4 regions of the Bradyrhizobium sp. LB13.1 genome follow, and region 4 is predicted to be linked to each of the others. Evidence: predicted binding sites of a transcription regulator. Region 4 holds the regulator's gene; each other region holds the start of a gene.
The links. Region 4 encodes PhoB, which activates phosphate uptake and scavenging genes when phosphate is short. Its sites were predicted from a motif close to TGTCATNNANCTGTCAT; they were not measured.
Positions count from the first base shown of each region.

Region 1: a site for PhoB is predicted at 3,073-3,089, ahead of ACVWYI_RS18185 (RNA degradosome polyphosphate kinase). Genes of this name have one in related genera too.
Region 2: a site for PhoB is predicted at 2,968-2,984, ahead of ugpB (sn-glycerol-3-phosphate ABC transporter substrate-binding protein UgpB). Genes of this name have one in related genera too.
Region 3: a site for PhoB is predicted at 2,081-2,097, ahead of ACVWYI_RS01750 (DUF2794 domain-containing protein). Genes of this name have one in related genera too.

Region 1 is NZ_JBSRYQ010000001.1:3,863,705-3,869,333, forward strand. It holds gene ppx (exopolyphosphatase) at 1-791, opposite strand, end outside; gene ACVWYI_RS18185 (RNA degradosome polyphosphate kinase) at 807-2,999, opposite strand; gene ACVWYI_RS18190 (P-loop NTPase family protein) at 3,129-3,806, opposite strand; gene ACVWYI_RS18195 (CDP-alcohol phosphatidyltransferase family protein) at 3,899-4,441, opposite strand; gene purM (phosphoribosylformylglycinamidine cyclo-ligase) at 4,597-5,629, shown strand, end outside.
Region 2 is NZ_JBSRYQ010000001.1:751,597-757,225, forward strand. It holds gene ugpE (sn-glycerol-3-phosphate ABC transporter permease UgpE) at 1-668, opposite strand, end outside; gene ugpA (sn-glycerol-3-phosphate ABC transporter permease UgpA) at 668-1,549, opposite strand; gene ugpB (sn-glycerol-3-phosphate ABC transporter substrate-binding protein UgpB) at 1,597-2,913, opposite strand; gene ACVWYI_RS03585 (CaiB/BaiF CoA transferase family protein) at 3,320-4,537, opposite strand; gene ACVWYI_RS03590 (organic hydroperoxide resistance protein) at 4,719-5,144, opposite strand; gene ACVWYI_RS03595 (MarR family winged helix-turn-helix transcriptional regulator) at 5,294-5,629, shown strand, end outside.
Region 3 is NZ_JBSRYQ010000001.1:370,271-375,899, reverse strand. It holds gene acnA (aconitate hydratase AcnA) at 1-542, shown strand, start outside; gene ACVWYI_RS01755 (DUF1223 domain-containing protein) at 764-1,540, shown strand; gene ACVWYI_RS01750 (DUF2794 domain-containing protein) at 2,160-2,528, shown strand; gene ACVWYI_RS01745 (GNAT family N-acetyltransferase) at 2,556-3,086, opposite strand; gene ACVWYI_RS01740 (Bax inhibitor-1/YccA family protein) at 3,383-4,174, opposite strand; gene ACVWYI_RS01735 (ABC transporter permease) at 4,444-5,629, opposite strand, start outside.
Region 4 is NZ_JBSRYQ010000001.1:1,121,107-1,126,735, forward strand. It holds partial or broken gene pstC (phosphate ABC transporter permease subunit PstC) at 1-333, shown strand, start outside; gene pstA (phosphate ABC transporter permease PstA) at 338-1,183, shown strand; gene pstB (phosphate ABC transporter ATP-binding protein PstB) at 1,180-2,001, shown strand; gene phoU (phosphate signaling complex protein PhoU) at 2,013-2,729, shown strand; gene phoB (phosphate regulon transcriptional regulator PhoB) at 2,745-3,455, shown strand; gene ACVWYI_RS05245 (GcrA family cell cycle regulator) at 3,585-4,097, opposite strand; partial or broken gene ACVWYI_RS05250 (acetylornithine transaminase) at 4,554-5,629, shown strand, end outside.

The DNA.
Region 1 (5,629 bases), 2.7 Mb from region 4:
CGACGCGCATCCGCGACGATCTCGATGTCGGCGAGCATGTCGACAGCCGCAAGACGACGCAGACGACGCGAGAAGTCGAGCGCCTCGGCAGCCGAAATCGAATAGCCGTGCATCACCTGGAGCGGATAGCCGCTCTGGATGATGTGGATGCGCGCGAGCGCGCGCCAGGTGCCGCCGACCGCGTAGAAGCTCCGGCCGCTACCTGCCTTGAGTTGCGGCACCCCGTCGAGCGCCTCGCGGACGATGCGGTCGGCGCGTTTGAGAGATTTATGCGCGAGATCCTGCAGCGCGAGGCCGCCGAGCGGCAGCGTCACGCCGCTGCGCACGCTGTTCTTGCGCACGTCGATCAGTTCGAGCGAACCGCCGCCGAGGTCGCCGACGATGCCGTCGGGGTGATGGATGCCGGAGATCACGCCCAGCGCCGACAACCGCGCCTCGCGCGGGCCCGACAGGATCTCGATCTTCACCGCGCAGATGCGCTCGGCTTTGGCGATGAAGTCGGGGCCGTTGGAGGCATCGCGGCAGGCGGCGGTCGCAATCGCAAACACCCGTCCGACCTGCATCACCCGGCACAGCGCACGGAAGCGCTTGAGCGAGGTCAGCGCCTTGTCGACGGCGTCGGGTGCGAGCAGGCCCGTGCTCTGCACCTCGCGCCCGAGGCCGCACAGCGTCTTCTCGTTGAAGATCGGAATGAGGCTCCGCGTCAGTCCCTCGTACACGACGAGGCGGACCGAGTTGGAGCCGATATCGATGACCGCGACGCTCGAGCCGCGCTTGCGCGGCCGCTTCACGTCAGAGATCCCGGATCAGGATTGATGACGTTCATTACGGCGCGTGAGGCGGCGCGGCGAGGATTCCTTGAGCGACTTACCACGGCCAGACAGACTCGGATTTGTCATGAAGTAGTTGTGGGCGTTGAAAGGCTCCTCGCCCTTCGCGGTCTTCATACGCGTTGAGGACCCGTCCGGCAACAATTGCCAGCTCTGCTCGTTGTCCTTGAGATTCGCGACCATGATCTGTTCGAGAACCTGCTGATGCACCGTGGGATTTTGCAGCGGACACAGCACCTCGACGCGGCGGTCGAGGTTGCGCGGCATCATGTCGGCCGAGGAGATATACACAGCCGCTTTCGCGCTCGGCAGGCCCTGGCCCATGCCGAAGCAGTAGATTCGGCCGTGTTCCAGGAAGCGTCCGATGATCGACTTGACGCGGATGTTCTCCGACAGGCCGGGGATGCCGGGCCGCAGGCAACAGATGCCGCGCACCACGAGCTCGACCTGCACGCCCGCCTGTGAGGCCTCGTAGAGTGCGTCGATGATGTCGGGGTCGACCAGCGCGTTCATCTTCATCCAGACCGCACCGGGCCGGCCGTGCCGCGTGTGCGCGGTCTCGCCCTGGATGTGCTCGATGATGCGCTTGCGCAAGGTCAGCGGCGACACCGCCATCTTTTCCAGATCGCTCGGCGCCGCATAGCCGGTGATGAAGTTGAACACGCGCGCAGCGTCGCGGCCGATGGTCGGCTCCGAGGTGAAGTAGGAGAGGTCGGTGTAGATGCGCGCGGTCACCGGGTGGTAATTGCCGGTGCCGGTGTGGACGTAGGTTGTCAGGCTGCCGCCCTCGCGGCGCACCACCATCGACAGCTTCGCGTGCGTCTTCAGTTCGAGGAAGCCATAGACGACCTGGACGCCGGCGCGTTCGAGATCGCGCGCCCAGCGGATGTTGGCCTCTTCGTCGAAGCGCGCCTTCAGCTCGATCAGCGCGGTGACGGATTTGCCGGCTTCGGCGGCTTCCACAAGCGCGCGCACGATCGGCGAGTTGCTGGAGGTGCGATAGAGCGTCTGCTTGATGGCGACGACGTCGGGGTCGCGCGTCGCCTGCTGGAGAAACTGCACCACCACGTCGAAGGATTCGTAGGGATGATGGACGACGAGGTCCTTCTGCCGGATCGCCGCGAAGATGTCGCCGCCGTGCTCGCGCACGCGCTCGGGATGGCGCGGGACGTAAGGGGTGAATTCGAGATCGGGCCGGTCGAGGCGGGTGAGCTGCGAGAGCTCGTTCATGGCCAGTACGCCGTCGACCAGCAACACCTCGTCGTCGGCGGCCGATAGCGCATGCTGCACGAAGCTGCGCAGCTGCTCCGGCATCTTGGCGTCGATCTCGAGCCGGATCACCGACCCGCGGCGGCGGCGCTTCAGCGCGGTCTCGAATAGGCGGACGAGATCCTCGGCCTCTTCCTCGATCTCGAGCTCGGAGTCGCGGATGATGCGGAAAGCGCCCTGGCCTTGAAGATTGTAGCCGGGGAACAGGCGGTTGATGAACAGCGCGGTGGCCTGCTCCAGCGAGATCAGCCGGACGACCTTGCCGTCAGCCGGCAGGCGGATGAAGCGGTCGATCTTGCCGGGCATGCGGATCAGCGCGTTCATCTGCTTGCCGTCGGCGGCGCGCGTGAGTTGGAGCGCGATGGTGAAGCCGAGGCTCGGAATGAACGGGAAGGGGTGGGCCGGGTCGATCGCGAGCGGTGTCAGCAGCGGAAACACGTTGCTGAGGAAGTAGTCCTCGACCCAGGTTCGCTCCGCCTTGGTGACCTCCTTGCCCTCGACCAGAACGATGCCCTCGTTGGCCAACGTGCCGCGCAGGTCGCGCCAGATCGCCTGCTGGTCGGAGGCCAGTTGCGAGACGGTCCGGTTGATAAGCGCGAGCTGCTCGGACGGCGTCAGGCCGTCGGGGCTGCGTTCGGCAATGCCCTCGCGCACCTGGGCCTTGATGCCGGCGACGCGGACCATGAAGAACTCGTCGAGATTATTCGCTGAAATCGACAGGAATCGCACCCGCTCCAGCATGGGGTGGCTGGCATTGACCGATTCCTCCAGGACGCGGCGGTTGAAGTGCAGCCAGGAGAGCTCGCGATTGATGAACCGCTCGGGGCTCGATGCGATCGCCGGATGGCCCTCGGCTTCCGGAGCTTTTTCTTTAACTTCAACAGCTTGCGCAGAGTCCATCAGAAATCGATCCATCCAGTTCGCCCAAATTTGCGACTTATGCGCAAAACCGTCGGGAGCATGTGTTAGAGCGATGACGTTTCGATGACATTGATGTTCCGCTGCCGGGCCGCGTCAAGCCCGCCTTGGTCAGACATCCCGCAAGAGCTCGGCGGCCAGGGCCCGGGTGACGGGACGGCCGAGGCGCAGGGCCTCGCTGTCCAGCAGCTCCACGGCCTGCCGGGCGGCGGCCGAGGACCGCTCCAGGCGGGTGGCGAGGTAGCTGACCACGCTCTCGTCCACGGCGAGCTGGCGGTCGGCGCAGAACTTGACGATCAGGCCGCGGAAGAGCTGGTCGTCAGGCGGCAGCAGCGCGATGACAGGCACGGCGCGCAGCCGCGAGCGCAGGTCGGGAAGCTCGATCTCGAGCGATGCCGGCATCTGGCGCCCGGCGAAGAGGACGTAGGCCTCGTCCTCGCGGGCCAGGTTCATCAGATGGAACAAGGCGCGCTCGTCAAATTCCCTGGCCTTGGGATCCTCGACCACCAGCGCGCCGGTGACGAGCGCACCCGGGACGGCTTCGGCGGTCAGCGCATTGGCGGTGGTCGAACGGGCGCCCGAAGCTTCGGCCCAGATCGCGGCGAGATGGCTCTTGCCGCTCCCTTCCGGGCCGGCCAGCCACATGATCCGGTTCGGCCATTCCGGCCAGGCGTCGATGAGGGCAACACCGGCGGCGTTGGCGGGGCCTTCGAGGAAATTGTCCCGGCTCAGGCTCTCCGCATGCGGAAGCGAAAACGCCAATTGTCGGGGATGAACGCGGCCTGGCACGCTTGCTTTGCTCCGTGCCGGCGTGCCGGCCTCGTTTGAGGAGATGCGACTTAATCGAGCGGAGCTGGCCTTTTGCGGAGCCGCATCCCAACTCATTTGGCCTCGATAGTGCTCATGTGCCGTAACCACTCGACAAGATAGAGCGACACCGAGGAGAGCGTGAAGACCGTGACGAGGCCCATCAGGATTATATCATAAGGACCGGCTTTGAAGCCGAAGGCGAGGGCGGCCAGCACCAGCGCCGCGAATGCCACCTGGGCCACAGTGTTGAGCTTGGATACCCTCGAGGGCTTCATCTCGACAGGGCGGTCGAACAGCCACGAAACGATCACGGCGGCGACGATCATGATGTCGCGCGAGACCACCAGGATGACGATCCAGCGCGGAATCGCACCCCAGATGCCCAGGGCCATGTAGATCGAGACCAGCAGCGCCTTGTCGGCGAGCGGGTCGAGCAAGGCGCCGAGCTCGCTCGTCATGTTGAAGCGCTTGGCAAGGAAGCCGTCGACCGCGTCGCTGATACCCGCGATCAGGAAGACGGCGAACGCCACCTCCATTTGGCTCGACACGATGGCCCAGACGATGATCGGGACCAACATGATGCGGCCCAGGGTAATGATATTCGGAATACTCACGAAAGCGCTTCCCGGCACCCGGTCTGACCTCGAATCCGGCCCTTAGAGGCTGAACCGGTTGATATCTCTACATAGTATACGAAGGCGCGCCATGCGAGCCATTGCGCGTCCCCGGAATTCGACGTAACCAGCCGCAAACCCACTGGAAATCGGGCATGACCGACCGCAAAAACGGCCTCACTTACGCCGATTCAGGCGTCGATATCGACGCGGGCAACCGCCTGGTCGACCTGATCAAGCCGATGGTGCGCGCCACCGCGCGGCCCGGCGCCGACGCCGAAATCGGCGGATTCGGCGGCCTGTTCGACCTCAAGGCGGCCGGCTTCAAGGACCCCATCCTGGTGGCCGCGACCGACGGCGTCGGCACCAAGGTCAAGATCGCGATCGAGACCGGCCTGCATGGCGGGATTGGCATCGACCTCGTCGCCATGAGCGTCAACGACCTTGTGGTGCAGGGCGCCGAGCCGCTGTTCTTCCTGGATTATTTTGCCTGCGGCAAGCTCGATCCGGAGGCGACCGCCTCGATCGTCGCCGGTGTCGCCGAAGGCTGCCGCGAATCCCTCTGCGCCCTGATCGGCGGCGAGACGGCCGAGATGCCCGGCCTCTACAAGGACGGCGATTACGATCTCGGCGGCTTTGCCGTCGGCGCCGCGGAGCGTGGCACGCTGTTGCCGCGCAAGGACATCGCCGCCGGCGATGCCGTGATCGGGCTCGCCTCGTCGGGCGTGCACTCCAACGGTTTCTCGCTGGTGCGCAAGATCGTGGAACAATCCGGCCTCGGCTTCGAGGCGCAGGCGCCGTTCTCGCCCGTCATGACGCTCGGCGGCGCATTGCTGACGCCGACGCGGCTCTACGTCAAATCCTGCCTCCGCGCGATCCGCGAGACCGGTGCGGTGAAGGGGCTTGCCCATATCACCGGCGGCGGCTTCACCGACAACATTCCGCGCGTGCTGCCGAACCATCTCGGCGCCGGGATCGATCTGGCGCGTCTGCCAGTGCTGCCGGTGTTCAAATGGCTGGCCGCGCAGGCCGGTATCGCCGAGCTCGAAATGCTGCGGACCTTCAATTGCGGGATCGGCATGATCGCGATCGTCGAGCCGGACAAGGTGAACGAGGTCATGCAGGTCTTCACTGAGGCCGGTGAGACCGTGGCACAGCTCGGCACCGTGATCCCGGCCGAAGGCGAGC
Region 2 (5,629 bases), 370 kb from region 4:
GTGATCAGCAGCGGCCAGAGATATTGATTCCAGCCGAGGATGAAGAGGATCACGAACAGCGCCGCCATGTTGGTGCGCGACAGCGGCAGCAGCGTATCCCAGAAGAAGCGCAGGGGACCGGCGCCGTCAATGCGCGACGCCTCCAGCAGCTCGTCCGGCACGGTCATGAAGAACTGCCGGAACAGCAGCGTCGCGGTGGCTGAGGCGATCAGCGGCAGCGCGAGGCCGGCATAGCTGTCGAGCATGTGGAGGTCGGCGACGATCTTGTAAGTCGGATAGATTCGCACCTCGACCGGCAGCATCAGGGTGATGAAGATGATCCAGAAGATCGGCATCCGGAACGGAAAGCGGAAATACACGATCGCATAGGCCGAAATAATCGAGATCGCGATCTTGCCCACCGCGATCAGCAGCGCCATCACCAGCGAGTTCAGCATCATGTTGCCGACGGGCTCGCGGGTCGAGCCGCTCGTGCCGACGAAGATGGTCTGGTAGTAGACCTCGAAGAAATGGCCGCCCGGCAGCAGCGACATCTGCCCGTTCGCGATCAGCGCGTTGTCCTGGGTCGAGGCGACGAACGCGATGTAGACGGGGAACGCGACGATCGCGATCCCGATCCACAAAATGGCGTGAGCGACGTAGCGCCGAAAGCCCTCTTCCTCGACCATCAGTAGGTCACCTTGCGTTCGACGAAGCGGAACTGGATTCCGGTCAGCACGATCACCATGACCATCAGGATCACCGATTGCGCCGCGGAGCTGCCGAGATTGCCGCCGAGCAGGCCGTCGGAATAGACCTTGTAGACCAGGGTCACCGTCGACGTTCCCGGACCGCCGCGGGTCATGGTGTCGATGATGCCGAACGTGTCGAAGAAGGCGTAGACGATGTTGACGACCAGCAGGAAGAAGATGGTGGGCGACAACAGCGGGAAAGTCACGGTCCAGAAGCGCCGCATCGGACGCGCGCCGTCGATCGCGGCTGCCTCGAACACGCTCTTCGGAATCGCTTGCAGGCCGGCGAGAAAGAACAGGAAATTATAGGAGATCTGCTTCCACGCGGCGGCAAGGATGATCAGCGCCGCGGCCTGGTCGCCATCGAGCAGCGGATTCCAGTCGATGCCCATGTTGCGAAGATAACGCGAGAGCACACCGAGCGAGGGATGCAGCATGAAGATCCAGAGCACGCCGACCACGGGCGGCGCGACCGCATAGGGCCAGATCAAGAGCGTGCGGTAGAGCATCGAGCCACGCAGCGGCTTGTCCGCCATAACGGCGAGCAGCAGCGCGAAGGACAGCGACGAGACCGCGATGGCGAACGAGAAAAAGAAGGTCCGGACGATCGCCTCGAAATAGGCGCGGTCCCTCAGCAGCTCGCTGTAATTGTCGAACCAGACAAAGGTGGTCGACAGACCGAACGCGTCCTGGAGCAGGAAGGACTGGATCACCGCCTGAATGGCCGGCCAATAGAAGAAAATCAGGACGATCGCGAGCTGCGGCGCAACCAGCGCGTAGGGCAATAGCCTTGATTGGAAAATGGCTTGCTTCTGCATGATGTCAGCTGAGCGGCAGGCCGGGTCGCGACCTGCCGCTCATCGCCTCACTTGACGGCGGTCTTTTCGAACTGACGCAGCATCGTGTTGCCGCGCTCGACGGCGGCATCGAGCGCCTGCTTGGCGGTCTTCTTGCCGGCCAGCGCCTGCTCGATCTCTTCCGACCAGACGTCACGCAGCTGAACCATGTTGCCGAGGCGCAGACCGCGCGAATTCTCGGTCGGCTCCTTGTTGGTCAGCTCGAGCAGCGGGGTCTCGAGGTAGGGCTGGTCCTTGTAGAAGCCCTCTTCCTTCGCCTTGGCGTAGGCCGCCTTGGTGATCGGCAGATAGCCCGAGGCCTTGTGGATATAGACCTGGCGATCGGTGTCGGAGAGGAAGGTCAGGAACTTCGCGACGCCCTTGTATTCGTCGGCCGACTTGCCGCCCATGACCCAGAGCGAAGCGCCGCCGATGATCGAGTTCTGCGGCGCGCCCTTGACGTCCGGATAATACGGCATCGGCACGGCGGTGAAGGCGAACTTGGCCTGCGCCTTGACGTTGCCGAAGAACGCCGACGAGGTCAGGTAGATCGGGCATTCGCCGGAGGTAAAGCGACCCTCGCCGGTGTTGGTGCGGCCGGCATAGTCATAGGTCTTGGTCTTCTGGAGCTCGACCAGGGTTTCGAGATGCTTGACCTGAAGCGGGCCGTTGAACTCGAGCACCGTGTCGAAGCCGTCGAGGCCATTGGCCTTGCTGGCGAGCGGCACGTTGTGCCAGGCGGAGAGCTGCTCGAGATTGACCCAGGTGACCCAGGAACCGGAGAAGCCGCAGGTGTCGTGACCGGCAGCCTTCAGCTTCTTGGCGGCCTCGAACGTTTCGGGCCAGGTCTTCGGGATCGCGACATTCGCCTTCTTCAGCTCGTCGAGGTTCACCCACATCACGGTCGAGGACGAGTTGAAGGGGAAGGACAGCATTTCGCCCTTCGAGGTCGAATAGTAGCCGGTGATGGCGGGCAGGTAGATCTTGGGATCGAACTTCTCGCCGGCGTCGGCCATCAGCTTGTAGACGGGTTTCACGGCACCGGTCGCGGCCATCATGGTGGCGGTGCCGACCTCGAACACCTGCATGATGTGCGGGGCGTTGCCGGCGCGGAACGCTGCGATGCCGGCGTTCATCGTGTCAGGATAGTTGCCCTTGTAGGTCGGGATCACCTTGTAGTCGGTCTGCGCCGCGTTGAAGTCGGTGGCGAGCTTGACGATGACGTCGTTGTTGGCGCCGGTCATCGCGTGCCACCACTGGATTTCGGTCACGGCCAAGGCCGGCGAGGCCGACATTCCAACCGTGAGTGCAACAGCGGCAGCCGCTCCAAAGTGTCGAAGAGCCATCAAGTAAACCTCCCTTGGGTCGTCAAAAATGATCGCTTGCGCTAGCAGCGCCATATGACGTTCACATGACTGTGTAAGCGGCCGAAACGAAAGCGGCAAGCGCTGGAAAAGGGAAGCAGGCAAATAGGCGAATGCGGAGCGGGCAGGTTTCTTCGTTCGCGGTGCAGCATTCGGGAGTGATGGGTTGGGTCGCTGCGTCGTCAGCAGAATAGCGCGAGGCAGACGCGCGGCCCGCGGGCTCCAAGCTCTCCCGCTTGCGGGAGAGGTCGGCGCAACGCGCCGGGTGAGGGCTCTCTCCTCTTGGGGAGTCTCACTGCGGAGGCACCCTCTCCCCAACCCTCTCCCGCAAGCGGGCGAGGGAGCGCACCTTCCTTGCGGCGCGTTGTCAGTTCAATAGCGTCACGCCTCAGCGCTTGCGCTCGGGGCCGCAGACCGTGCCCTGCTCGACCATCGCGTCGATCTCGGACTTGGAGTAGCCGAACTCGCCCAGCACCTCGGCCGAGTGCTGGCTGAATTTCGGCGGCAGGCGGCGCAGGCTCGGCTTGCTGCGATCGAGCCGGATCGGCGACGCCACGCCCTTGTACCAGTCCTTCTCGATGATATCGCCGCGGGCGATGGTGTGCGGGTTGGTCAGCGCCTGGTCGATCTTCTGCACGGGGCCCGCGGGCAGGCCCGCGGCGAGGAGGCGATTGCACAGCGGCTCGGCCTCGTGCTGGCTGAACACGGCGGCGAGCTCGGCGCGCAGCGCTTCGCGATTGGCGATGCGGTCCTTGTTGCGGGCAAAGCGCGGATCGGTGCCGAGCTCGGGCTTGCCGATCTCCTTGGCGAGCTTGCGGAAGGTGCCGTCATTGCCGACGCCGATGAAGATGTCGTCGGTCTTGGTCGGGAAGATCGCGTAAGGCACGAGGTTGGGATGCTCATTGCCGGTCAGCGACGGCGGCTTGCCATGCATGAAATAATTCGCGGTGTGCGGATGCATGATGGCGAGGCCGGTCTCGTACAGCGTCGTCTCCAGGAACTGGCCCTGGCCCGAGCGCTGCCGCTCCGACAGCGCCATCAGGATGCCGATCGCCGCATAGAGGCCGGTGCCGATGTCGACCAGCGGCACGCCGATCCGCATCGGTCCGCTCTCGGGCGAGCCGGTCGCCGCGATCATGCCGGTCATGGCCTGGATGATGGCGTCATAGCCGGGATTGCCGCCGCGCGGGCCGTCGGCGCCGAAGCCGCAGATCCGGCAATGCACCAGGCGCGGGAATTTCTCGCGCAGCACCTCGCTGCCGATGCCCCATTTCTCCAGCGTGCCCGGCTTGAAGTTCTCGATCAGGATGTCGGCGCTCTCCAGCATCTTGAGCAGCACGAGGCGGCCGCCCTCGGAGGCGAGGTCGAGGCCGATCGAGCGCTTGTTGCGGTTGATGCCGATGAAATAGGCGGCGTCTTCCTCGTGGAAGGGAGGGCCCCAGTCGCGCACCTCGTCGCCTGCGGGCGGTTCGACCTTGATCACGTCGGCGCCATGGTCGGCGAGGATCTGGGTGCAATAGGGACCGCCGAGCACGCGCGTGAGATCGATGACGCGCAGGCCGCTCATTGCGCCCGTGGCAGCTCCAGAACTCGCGGCTTCAGTCATGCCTTCGCTTCCCCTGTGTCGATATTGATCACAGGCCTAGCGAGGTTCGTCTGAGTCAGCAATGGCTTGTTGCGGGGGGCCGCATGCGCCGCGGCTGCGCCATCCCGGCGAATGGCAAATCAAACGGAAGCGGCCGGCCCGAGGAGGATCCCGGGCCAGCCAATCCCCCCCCCCCCCGCGATCAGACGACCGTCAGGCGGACGTCGACATTGCCGCGCGTCGCGTTGGAATAGGGGCACACCTGGTGAGCCTTCTCGACCAGCGCCTCGGCTTCGGCACGGGCAAGGCCCGGCAGCAATACGGCAAGGTCGATGTCGAGACCGAAGCCGCCGGCCGCGCGCGGGCCAATGCCGACGGTCGAGGTCACGGAGGCGTCAGCCGGAACCTTCGGCCCGCCCTGCGAGGACACGAATTTCATCGCGCCGATGAAGCAGGCGGCATAGCCTGCCGCAAACAGCTGCTCGGGATTGTTGCCGGCGCCGCCGCCGCCGCCGAGTTCCTTCGGCGTGGTGAGCTTGACGTCGAGCGCGCCGTCGAGGGTCGCAGCATGGCCGTCGCGGCCGCCGGTGGCTTTTGCGCTGGTCTTGTAGAGGACGTTCACGGACATTTTGGTCTCCTGGGTTTTCGCTGGTGCAATCTTTATCGCAGGCAATTAGATTGCGCGCAATTGAAATTACGGAGCCTCACATTTAATTGTTCGCAATTGAATGTGCCGCCGGCCGGCCCCAGAATGGAGCAAGCCTCGTGAGATTCTCTATGCCCCGGAAATCATCGGCAGCGGACCAGCCGCTGCGCCTCGACAACCAGATCTGCTTCGCGGTCTATTCGGCCGCGCATGCCTTCAACCGCGTCTACAAGCCGCTGCTGGACCGGCTCGGCCTGACCTATCCGCAATATCTGGTCATGCTGGTGCTGTGGGAGCGCGACGACGTGCCGGTGAAGGACATCGGCGAAAAGCTGTTCCTGGATTCGGGCACGCTGACGCCGCTGCTCAAGCGACTCGAAGCCGCCCACCTCGTCAAGCGCACGCGCTCGCGCGAGGACGAACGTCAGGTCCTGATCGCGCTAACGGCGCAGGGCCACGCCTTGAAG
Region 3 (5,629 bases), 750 kb from region 4:
GCGGCACCTTCGCCAATATCCGCATCAAGAACTTCATGCTCAAAGGTGCGGACGGAAATATCCCCGAAGGCGGCCTGACCAAGCACTGGCCCGACGGCGAGCAGATGTCGATCTACGACGCCGCGATGAAGTACCAGCAGGAGCAGGTCCCGCTGGTGGTGTTCGCGGGCGCGGAATACGGCAACGGCTCCTCGCGCGACTGGGCCGCGAAGGGCACCCGTCTGCTCGGCGTGCGCGCCGTGATCTGCCAGAGCTTCGAGCGCATCCACCGCTCCAATCTGGTCGGCATGGGCGTGCTGCCGCTGACCTTCGAGGACGGCACCTCCTGGTCGTCGCTCGGTCTGAAGGGCGACGAGAAGGTCACGTTGCGTGGTCTCGTCGGCGATTTGAAGCCGCGCCAGAAGCTGACCGCGGAGATCGTCTCCGGCGACGGCTCGTTGCAGCGCATTTCGCTGCTTTGCCGCATCGATACGCTGGATGAGCTCGAATACTACCGCAACGGCGGCATCCTGCACTACGTGCTGCGCAAGCTCGCGGCGTAAGCGCGGATTTGTGAACGGTGGCTCACTGCGAAGTGAGTAGTAGGTTACACGAAGGCGGCCTATCACAAGGCCGCCTTCGCGCCTTTGCGGCAGGCTTCAGATGGGCCCGTCCGGCAGAGAACTTCGCCAAGGACGGTCGAATGTGTGAGACCCGTAAGATTACGGTGACCATCCGGCGGTAAGATTTCCCCTCTCACGTGCAATGGTGTGCGGCGTTCGACATGACAACAATGACGGCTTCTCATCTGGTTTCGCGTTGGTCCGGTGCCCTCTGGTCGGGAGCACTTGGGATATGTGCGATCGTCGCCGTCATTCGTCCTGCCGAGGCTGATCCCCGCGCCGTTGTCGAATTGTTTACCTCGCAGGGCTGCTCCTCCTGCCCGCCGGCCGACAAGATCATCGGCGACCTCTCCAGCGATCCCTCGATCATCGCGCTGAGCATGCCGATCGACTATTGGGATTACCTCGGCTGGAAGGACACACTGGCGGATTCGCGTTTTTCTGCACGGCAGCGGGCCTATTCGCGCATGCGCGGCGACCGCGAAGTCTATACGCCCCAGGTCGTGGTCAACGGCTCCACGCATGTCGTCGGCAGCGACCGCACCGGCATCGAAAGCGCGATCGGCAAGACCGACAAGGGCACCGGGGTGATGAGCGTGCCGGTGACGATGTCGCTCGCGGGCAAGCAGATCAATGTCTCGGTGGCCGCGAGCAAGGAGCCGGCGGTCTCGCGTGGCGAGGTCTGGATCTGCTCGATTGCGAAATCGGTGCCGATCGCGATCAGCCGCGGCGAAAATCGCGGACAGCAGGTCATCTATCACAACGTGGTTCGCAACCTACTCAAGGTCGGCGACTGGACCGGTCGTTCGGAAAGCTGGACGGTGCCGATCGAGAACCTCACGCGCGACGGCGTCGACGGCGCTGTGGTCTATGTCCAGGACGGCAGCCGGGAAAAGCCGGGGCCGATGCTGGGCGCGGCGTATACGTCGCTGCACTGATTCGATTCTCTCTCTAAGAGTCGTACTGCCTAAGCGGCGTACTGCGCTCTCAACCCTCATGGTGAGGAGCGCACCCTTGCGCGCGTGGCGGACGATGCTGCGCATCGCCGCGAGAACCATGCAGGCCCCGCTAATGCAGCCCGGCCTCGATCCTTCGAGACGCCGCTTCGCGGCTCCTCAGGATGAGGGAGAGAGTTTGCGCGGTGTGGAGAGGAATTGGTCGAGCCAGAAACATCCCGACACAAACAAAAAAGGACCAACTTGCGTTGGCCCTCCTTGTCGTGCGAACAGACCCGATCCTGACGACCCCGGGGGGCTGGGGGCTGAGGAATCCGGAACCGAAAGGACCGGGTCAACGCACACCTGCTTTTTGGCAGGGCAGGGCGGCAGTCGCTTGGCGGAAAAGCGGCGACACTATGATTCTTGCTAACGATCCCGTGACGGTTTGCGCGACAGAGTTCCACCCTGCGTGTGCCCGGAATTCGCACCGGATTTTATGCGTCCTCTCAAGGCCCCCTTGCGGTGGGGAACAGTTGGGGCAATCATGCAGCTGTCATGATCCGCGGTTCCGGGGCGGTCTTCGCGGACGTGGTCATGCTGTGGCGACAGGAGGCTTTCTATGAGTCTGTCGGAGGATGCCGATCCGAGCGAACAGCGCGCGGCGGCGCGCCCAGCCGCTGCGAATGCGCAACTGGGCCGGGTGACGTTCAATCGGCTCGAGTTGCATCGTATTCTCAATCTCTACGGCCGTATGGTCGCCGACGGCGAGTGGCGTGACTATGCCATCGACTTCCTGAAAGACCGCGCCGTATTCTCGGTGTTTCGCCGCGCCTCGGAAGTGCCGATCTATCGCATCGAAAAAGATCCGCGCCTCGCGCGCAAGCAGGGCATGTACAGCGTGATCTCTGCGACGGGTCTGATCCTGCGCCGCGGCCACGAGCTCGAACGCGTGCTGCTGGTGATCGATCGCAAGCTGGCTGTGGTGTAGCTGCCCACCCATCCTGCGAGAGCGAGCCTAGTTTCCCGGCACCGTACCCGCGCCCTCGCCGAGGTCGCGCTGCATCATCACCGTATCCAGCCAGCGGCCGAATTTCAGCCCGACGCTGGGGTGCGTGCCGATCATCTTGAAGCCACCCTTGGTGTGCACGCCGATCGAGCCGGCATTGGCGGAATCGCCGATCACCGCGATCATCTGGCGGAAGCCTCGCGCCTCGCATTCGGCGACCAGACGCTCCAGCAACAGAAGTCCGACGCCGCGACGGTGAAAGCCTGGATCGAGATAGATCGAGTTCTCGACCGTGAAGCGGTAGGCCGGCCGCGGCCGGTAGGCCCCCGCATAGGCATAGCCGGCAACGCGGCCGTCGAGGATGGCGACGAAATAGGGATAGCCGCCGTCGATCAGCGTACGATAGCGGCGCGTCATCTCGGCGAGGTCGGGCGGGTCCAGCTCGAAGGTCGCGGTGCCCTCGCGGACGGCCTGCTGGTAGATGGCGGTGATGGCGGGAAGGTCGGCCTCGAGGGTGGGCCTGATTTCAGGTGCGGACATGGGGCGAGATTAGAGCGTTCCCGCGACGGCTGGAAGAGGCAACGGCTTCTCGGCGTGGTCTTCGCGAGCGCAGCAGGCCCCTTCTTCTCCGCTGTCATGCCCCGCATAGGCGGGCGTCCAGTACTCCGAGACAGCGCGGCTAGAACGGAGCCGCTGCGGCGTACAGGATCGCCCGCCCCAGTGCGCAATTGCGGACAAGGCGGGGCGATGACAGCGGCGGGTGCTGCGACGTCCGGCCCCAAACAAAAACCCCGGCCTTTCGGCCGGGGCTCGTGTTGTTCGCTCTGGGCTTGCGCTTAGTCGCGCTGGCCGAGGAGCTGCAGGAGCAGCGTGAACAGGTTGATGAAGTTCAGGTACAGCGACAGCGCGCCGGTGATGGCCGCACGCTCCGCGACTTCACCGCCGGCCGAGGCGTAGCCGTAGATGTAGTCGTTCTTCAGCCGCTGGGTATCCCAGGCGGTGAGGCCCGCGAACACCAGCACGCCAACCACCGAAACGACGAACTGGAGCAACGAGCTCGCCAGGAACAGGTTGACCAGGCTCGCGATGACGATGCCGATCAGGCCCATGAACAGGAACGAACCCATTCCGCTCATGTCACGCTTTGTGGTGTAGCCGTAGAGGCTGAGCGCGCCGAAGGTCGCCGCGGTGATGAAGAACACCCGCACGATCGAGGTGTGCGTGAAGACCAGGAAGATCGAGGACAGCGAGACGCCCATCAGCGCGGCGAACACCCAGAACAGGATCTGGGCGGTCGAGGGCGCGAGACGGTTGATGCCCGCCGAGATCACGAACACCATGGCGAGCGGCGCGAGCATGAACAGCCACTTCAAGGGGCTGACGAACATCGCGTAGCCGAACGGCGTCAGGAACAGCTTGCCGACGCGGACGGCTTCCGGGGTCGGAACATCCGTCACGGCGGCCATGTAGACGCCGAGTGCGGCAAGGCCGGTGATGGCCAGGCCGATGCTCATGTAGTTGTAGATGCGCAGCATGTAGGCGCGCAGGCCGGCATCGACCGTCGCGGCGTCAACACGCCCGGCGGCCCTGCCGAAAGGAGAAGCGTAGTTACGGTCTAGGTCCGACATGGTCGAATTCCCGTTGGTTAGCCCGGTCCGGCATGAGGGCTCCATGCCACCGGTTCGTCAAATTCTATCTCGGATACCGATGTCTGCCGACTAAATTTTGGCTAACAATCGGGGCTCCGAACCCATTCGATATGTGGGAAACTAACACATTCGCTGCAACCGTCCACGCGCGGCTGAATGTCGCCCTCGCCCGCAATCCTGGCGAGCAAACGTGGTTAATCGCCGGAATCGTGCGATTCCGCCCCCGCGCAGCCGCCCGCTACCATTTGTCACAAATTCCGCAACACCGTGGCGGGCTTTTTGTTCAACGCCAGGAGCGTGCCGGCGAGCCCGAGGCCGACCGTGACGACCAGGGCGGCCGCGACCACGCCGGCCGCGCTGCCGGCCTGCCAGACGAAGGTGAGCGTCATCAGCCGGGTCACGATCATCCATGCAGCGACGCTGCCGGCGAAAACGCCGAAAACCGCAGTGGCGAGGCCGATCAGGAGGTATTCGAGCGCATAGGCGCCGAGCAGCCGCAGCCGGGTCGCGCCCAGGGTCTTGAGGATCACCGCATCGTAGACCCGGTGGCGATGGCCGGCGGCGAGCGCGCCGCCCAGCACCAGGATCGCCGAAATCAGGGTCACGGCGCTGGCGCCGCGGATCGCCAGTGCCAGATTGGTCACGACCGAGCCGACCGTCTCCATCACCTCGCGCACACGCACGCTCGTCACCATCGGATAGGCGTCGGCGACCTCCTTGATGATCTTGCCGTCGCCGGCCGCATCGCCGCCGGCTTCCGTCAGCGTCGCGATGTGGGTGTGCGGCGCGCCCTTGAATGCGTTCGGCGAGAACACCAGGACGAAATTGATGCCGAGGCCCTGCCAGTCGATGGTGCGCAGATTGCTGATCTTCGCGGGGATGTCGCGGCCGAGGATATTAACCACGACCTCGTCGCCGAGCTTGAGGCCGAGCCCGTCCGCGATCTTCTTCTCCATCGAAACCAGCGGTGGGCCGGTATAATCGGCGCTCCACCACTCGCCCTCGACCACCTTGGAGCCTTTCGGCAGATCGGCGGTATAGGTCAGGCCACGGTCGCTCTGCAGCACCCACTCGGAATCGGTAGTGGGCTTGAGCTCCTCGGCGCGGACGCCGCGGGCTCCGACGATGCGCCCGCGCAGCATCGGCACGTCCTCGACCTTCGCGCCAGGGGCGATCTGGCGCAGATAACCGTCGAACTGCTCGGCCTGCGTGCTCGGGATGTCGATGAAGAAGAACGATGGTGCGTGCTCGGGCAATGCTGCCAGGAACTGCCGGCGCAGATTGCCGTCGATCTGGGTGATGGTGACGAGCACCGCAAGCCCGAGGCCCAACGACAGCACGACCGAGGGCGTCAGCGCGCCCGGCCGGTGGATGTTGGCGATCGCGAGGCGCAGCATCGGCAACCGCGTGCGCGGCAGCCGCCGCGCGATCGCC
Region 4 (5,629 bases):
GTCGGCTGCACCACCTGGGAAGTCGTCCGCAGCGTGGTGATCCCCTACACCCGCGTCGGCGTCATCGGCGGCGTCATGCTGGCGCTGGGCCGCGCGCTCGGCGAGACCATGGCGGTGACCTTCATCATCGGCAACTCGTTCCGCATCTCGACGTCGATCTTTTCGCCGGGCACCACGATCTCGGCGGCGATCGCATCCGAGTTCGCTGAGAGCGACGGCCTGCACCAGTCCGGCCTGATCCTGCTCGGCCTGCTGCTGTTCGTGCTGACGTTCTTCGTGCTCGCGGGCGCGCGGCTGATGCTGATGCGTTTGGAAAAGAAGGCGGGGAACTAACGCCATGAACCCGATCTATTCACGCCGTCGCCGCAACGACTTCGTCATCCGCGGGCTCTGCATCGCCGCGACCGCCTTCGGCGTCACCTGGCTTGCGCTGATCCTGATCACGCTGCTCTACAACGGCCTGGCTGGCCTCAATGTCCAGCTGTTCACCGAGAACACACCGCCACCCGGATCGAACGAGGGCGGCCTGCTCAACGCCATCGTCGGCTCGCTGATCATGACCGTGATCGGCGTCGGCATCGGCGCGCCGCTCGGCATGTTCGCCGGCACCTATCTCGCCGAATACGGCCGCAACGACCGGCTGACCTCGGTGATCCGCTTCATCAACGACATCCTGCTGTCGGCGCCCTCGATCATCATCGGCCTGTTCATCTACGGCGCGGTGGTGGTGCCGATGCGCGGCTTCTCGGCGATCGCCGGCAGTCTCGCGCTCGCGGTCATCGTCATCCCGGTGGTGCTGCGCACGACTGAGGACATGCTGCTGCTGGTGCCGAACGCACTGCGCGAGGCGGCCTCGGCGCTTGGCCTGCCGCGCTCGCTGGTGATCAAGCGCATCGCTTATCGTGCTGCCCGATCGGGTCTCATCACCGGCGTGCTGCTTGCGACTGCCCGCGTCGCCGGCGAGACCGCGCCGCTGCTCTTCACCGCGCTGTCGAACCAGTTCTTCAGCCTCGGCCTGAACAAGACGATGGCGAACCTGCCGGTCACCATCAACAACTTCGTGCAGAGCCCCTACGCCTATTGGAAGCAGCTCGCCTGGAGCGGTGCGCTGCTCATCACCCTGACCGTTCTTGCCCTGAATATTGGCGCGCGCATCCTTGGCGCCGAGAGGACCGCAAAATGAGTGATCTTTCCGTATCGATGAGCGCGGCCGGCGGACTGCCCCCCGCGCCGATGCTGCCCGAGGCGCCCCCCAAGGTGACCGTTCGCAACCTGAACTTCTATTACGGCGAGCACCACGCGCTGAAGAACATCAACCTGACGCTCGGCGCCAATCGCGTCACGGCGTTCATCGGCCCGTCGGGCTGCGGCAAGTCGACCCTGCTGCGCATCTTCAACCGGATGTACGACCTCTATCCGGGCCAGCGCGCCACCGGTCAGCTCATGCTCGACCAGACCAACATCCTCGACCCCAGGCTGGACCTCAATTTGCTGCGCGCCCGCGTCGGCATGGTGTTCCAGAAGCCGACGCCGTTCCCGATGACGATCTACGAAAACATCGCGTTCGGCATCCGTCTCTACGAGAAGATCTCGAAATCCGAGATGGACGGCCGGGTCGAGAAGGCGCTGCGCGGCGGCGCGCTGTGGAACGAGGTCAAGGACAAGCTCAACGCCTCCGGCCTGTCGCTCTCCGGCGGCCAGCAGCAACGCCTCTGCATCGCCCGCACCGTCGCGGTGCGGCCCGAGGTGATCCTGTTCGACGAACCCTGCTCGGCGCTCGACCCGATCTCGACCGCCAAGGTCGAGGAGCTGATCCAGGAGCTCTCCGAGGACTACACGATCGCGATCGTCACCCACAACATGCAGCAGGCGGCGCGCGTCTCCGACAAGACCGCCTTCATGTATCTCGGCGAGCTGATCGAGTTCGACGACACCAACAAGATCTTTACGTCGCCGACCGACCGGCGCACGCAGGATTACATCACCGGCCGGTTCGGCTGAGGAGACGCGACATGGGTTCTGAACATACCGCAAAGGCCTTCGACACCGACCTCCAGGAACTCACCCGGCTGGTTGCCGAGATGGGCGGCATCGCCGAGCGCATGATCGTCGATTCCGTCGACGCGCTGATCCGCCGTGACGTTCCGCTCGGCCAGCGCGTCGTCACCATCGACACCGAGCTCGACGCGCTCCAGAAGAAGATCGAGGAGCGCGCCGTGCTCACCATCGCCCGCCGTCAGCCGATGGCGGTCGATCTGCGCGAGATCGTCGGCGCCATGCGCGTCGCGACCGATCTCGAGCGCATCGGCGACCTCGCCAAGAACATGGGCAAGCGCGTCGCGGCGCTGGAGACGGATTTCCATCCGCTCAAGCTGTTCCGCGGCCTGGAGCACATGACAGACCTCGTGCAGCAGCAGGTCAAGTCGGTGCTGGACGCCTATGCCGCACATGATTTGCCGGCGGCGATGGCGGTGTGGAAGGGCGACGAGGAAGTCGACGCCATCTGCACTTCGCTGTTCCGCGAGCTCCTCACTTACATGATGGAGGATCCGCGCAACATCTCGTTCTGCATCCATTTGATGTTCTGCGCCAAGAACATCGAGCGGATCGGCGACCACGCCACCAACATCGCCGAGACCGTGTTCTACATGATCGAGGGCCAGGCGATCACCGACAAGCGGCCGAAGGGCGATATGACGACCTTCGCCAGCTCGATACCGAACACCTAGGGAGCAACGACCCAGATGGGCGCACGCATTATGGTGGTTGAGGACGAGGAAGCCCTGACCGAGCTTCTCCGCTACAACCTCGAAGGCGACGGCTATGACGTCGAGACGGTCATGCGCGGCGACGACGCCGACACCCGTCTCAAGGAGCACATTCCCGATTTGATCGTGCTCGACTGGATGCTGCCGGGCCTGTCGGGCATCGAATTGTGCCGGCGGCTTCGCACCCGTCCCGAGACCAAGCAGCTCCCGATCATCATGCTCACCGCGCGCGGCGAGGAAAGCGAGCGGGTGCGGGGTCTTGCGACCGGCGCCGACGATTACATCGTCAAGCCGTTCTCGGTGCCGGAGCTCCTGGCGCGCGTGAAGGGCCTGCTGCGGCGCGCAAGCCCCGAACGGCTCGCCGCTGTGCTCGCCTTTGGCGACATCGAGCTCGACCGCGACAAGCGCCGCGTGGCGCGCTCGGGCCGGCCGATCGATCTCGGCCCGACCGAATATCGCCTGCTGGAGTTCTTCCTGGAGCATCCGGGGCGGGTGTTCTCGCGCGAGCAACTGCTCGACAGCGTCTGGGGCCGCGACATCTACATCGACGAGCGTACCGTCGACGTGCATATCGGCCGCCTGCGCAAGCTGCTCAATCTGGGCCGCGAGCAGGACCCGATCCGCACCGTCCGCGGCGCCGGCTACGCGCTGGATGATCGTTTTGCCAAGGCGGAGCAGCAGGCGTAACTCGCTTCAAGCTCCGCCGTCGTTCCGGATCGGCACGCGCTTTTGGCACGCTTGTCCGGGACGACATCAAGTGGGCCGAGGCGTCATCGTGTGACGGCGCCGCCCTTGCAGTCAGCTAAATCCGCTAGCTCAGCGCGGGCCCGGCTTCACCGGTGCGCGGCGCCGATCCGACGCCGGCTGATACGCGACGCGCGAGTGCTGGGCGCAATAGGGCAGCCCGGAAAGCGCCTTGCCGCCGCAGAAGAAGAAATCCGGGGTCGAGGGATCGCCGACCGGCCAGTGGCAGGTCGCCTCGTTCAGCTCGAGCAGCGATAGCCGCTGGCTCATCGGCACCACGTTGTCGTAGGTGACCGGTTCGGCCTCCACTTCGACCTCGAAAGCCTGTGCCAGCGCGGTGTTGCCGCGCGAGATCGGACGGGTCACCCGCATCATATGCTGCGCGGGGCGCGCCTTGCGCGGCCGGGGCGCTGCCGATGAAGGGCTCTTGGCGCGACCCGACAGGCCGAGCCTGTGCACTTTGCCGATCACGGCATTGCGGGTCACATTACCGAGCTCAGCCGCGATCTGGCTGGCCGAAAGTCCGGCCTCCCAGAGCTTTTTAAGCTGCTCGACGCGATCATCGGACCAGGTCAAAACTGTCATTGCACCCTTTCCCTCGCTGCCGGCCTGCCATCCTGGCGCCTCGCAGCGAATGCCTAAGCCTTTAAAAACCCGTGCCGCCAGAATCCCTTAAGGCTCGCCGGGCGTGACTAGAACGCCCGAACGTTTACGCCGGTACATAAGGACTTAGAGATCAGAACCACTGCACGAGATGTCGTATCTGACAATCCAAACGCTACAATATGGCGTGACTCCCGCGCAAGAGTCCGCCGACTCGCTTCCACATGTTCCGTGGTGAAATCCCGCGAAATCGGCACCGCAAGATTACGGATTCAGCGTTTCGCGAGGCTTTCCGGGGCGGCATTGACACCCGTCTTCCCAAGCATAAGATAGTGACACGTGCCGCCCCGAAAAGGCGGCACGTTTCGTTTTCCGGGCCGGTCAATGGTGCGTTGCGCAATGCACGCGTCACACCGTCCGCAACATCCAAGTGACATCATGACCAACAGCGCAGCGCCGCATTTGCTCCCCGTTTTCGCCAGAACCGACCTCGGTTTCGAGCGCGGCGAAGGCTGCTGGCTGATTGCGATCAATGGCGAGCGCTATCTCGATTTCACCTCGGGTGTCGCGGTGAACGCGCTCGGCCATGCCCATCCCGCGCTGGTCAAAGCGTTGCAGGAGCAGGCCACGAAGCTCTGGCACATGTCGAACCTGTTCCAGAGCCCGGATGGCGAGAAGCTCGCCAACCGCCTCTGCCATGAGAGTTTTGCGGACTTCGTGTTCTTCTGCAATTTCCGGCGCCGAGGCGCTGGAGGGCGTGATCAAGCTGGTCCGCCATCATCACTTCTCCCAAGGGCATCCGGAACGTTACCGCATCATCACCTTCGAAGGCGCGTTCCACGGCCGCACGCTGGCGACGCTGGCCGCGACGGGATCTGCAAAATATCTGGAAGGTTTTGGTCCGCCGATGGATGGCTTCGACCAAATCCCGCATGGCGATATCGAGGCCGTGAAGAAAGCGATCGGTCCGCAGACCGCCGGTATCCTGATCGAGCCGATCCAGGGCGAGGGCGGCGTGCGCTCGGCAACCCCGGCCTTCCTCAAGGCGCTGCGCCAGCTCTGCGACGACAAGGGCTTGCTGCTCGCGTTCGACGAGGTGCAGACCGGCATGGGCCGCACCGGCGATCTGTTCGCACACCGCCGTCTCGGCGTGACGCCCGATGTGATGTCGCTGGCGAAGGCGCTCGGCGGCGGCTTTCCGATCGGCGCGGTGCTGGCGACCGCGGATGCGGCGGGCCGGCATGGGGCCCGGCTCGCACGGCTCGACCTTCGGCGGCAATCCGCTCGCGATTTCGGCTGCGAACGCCGTGCTCGACGTCATGCTCAAGCCCGGCTTCTTCGACCACGTGCAGAGAATGTCGCTGCTGCTCAAGCAGAAGCTCGCCTCCGTGATCGATCGTCATAGCGATGTCGTCAGCGAAGTGCGCGGCGAGGGCCTGCTGATCGGCATCAAGGCGGTGGTGCCTTCAGGCGATCTCGTTGCAGCCTTGCGCGAAGAAAAACTGCTCACTGTC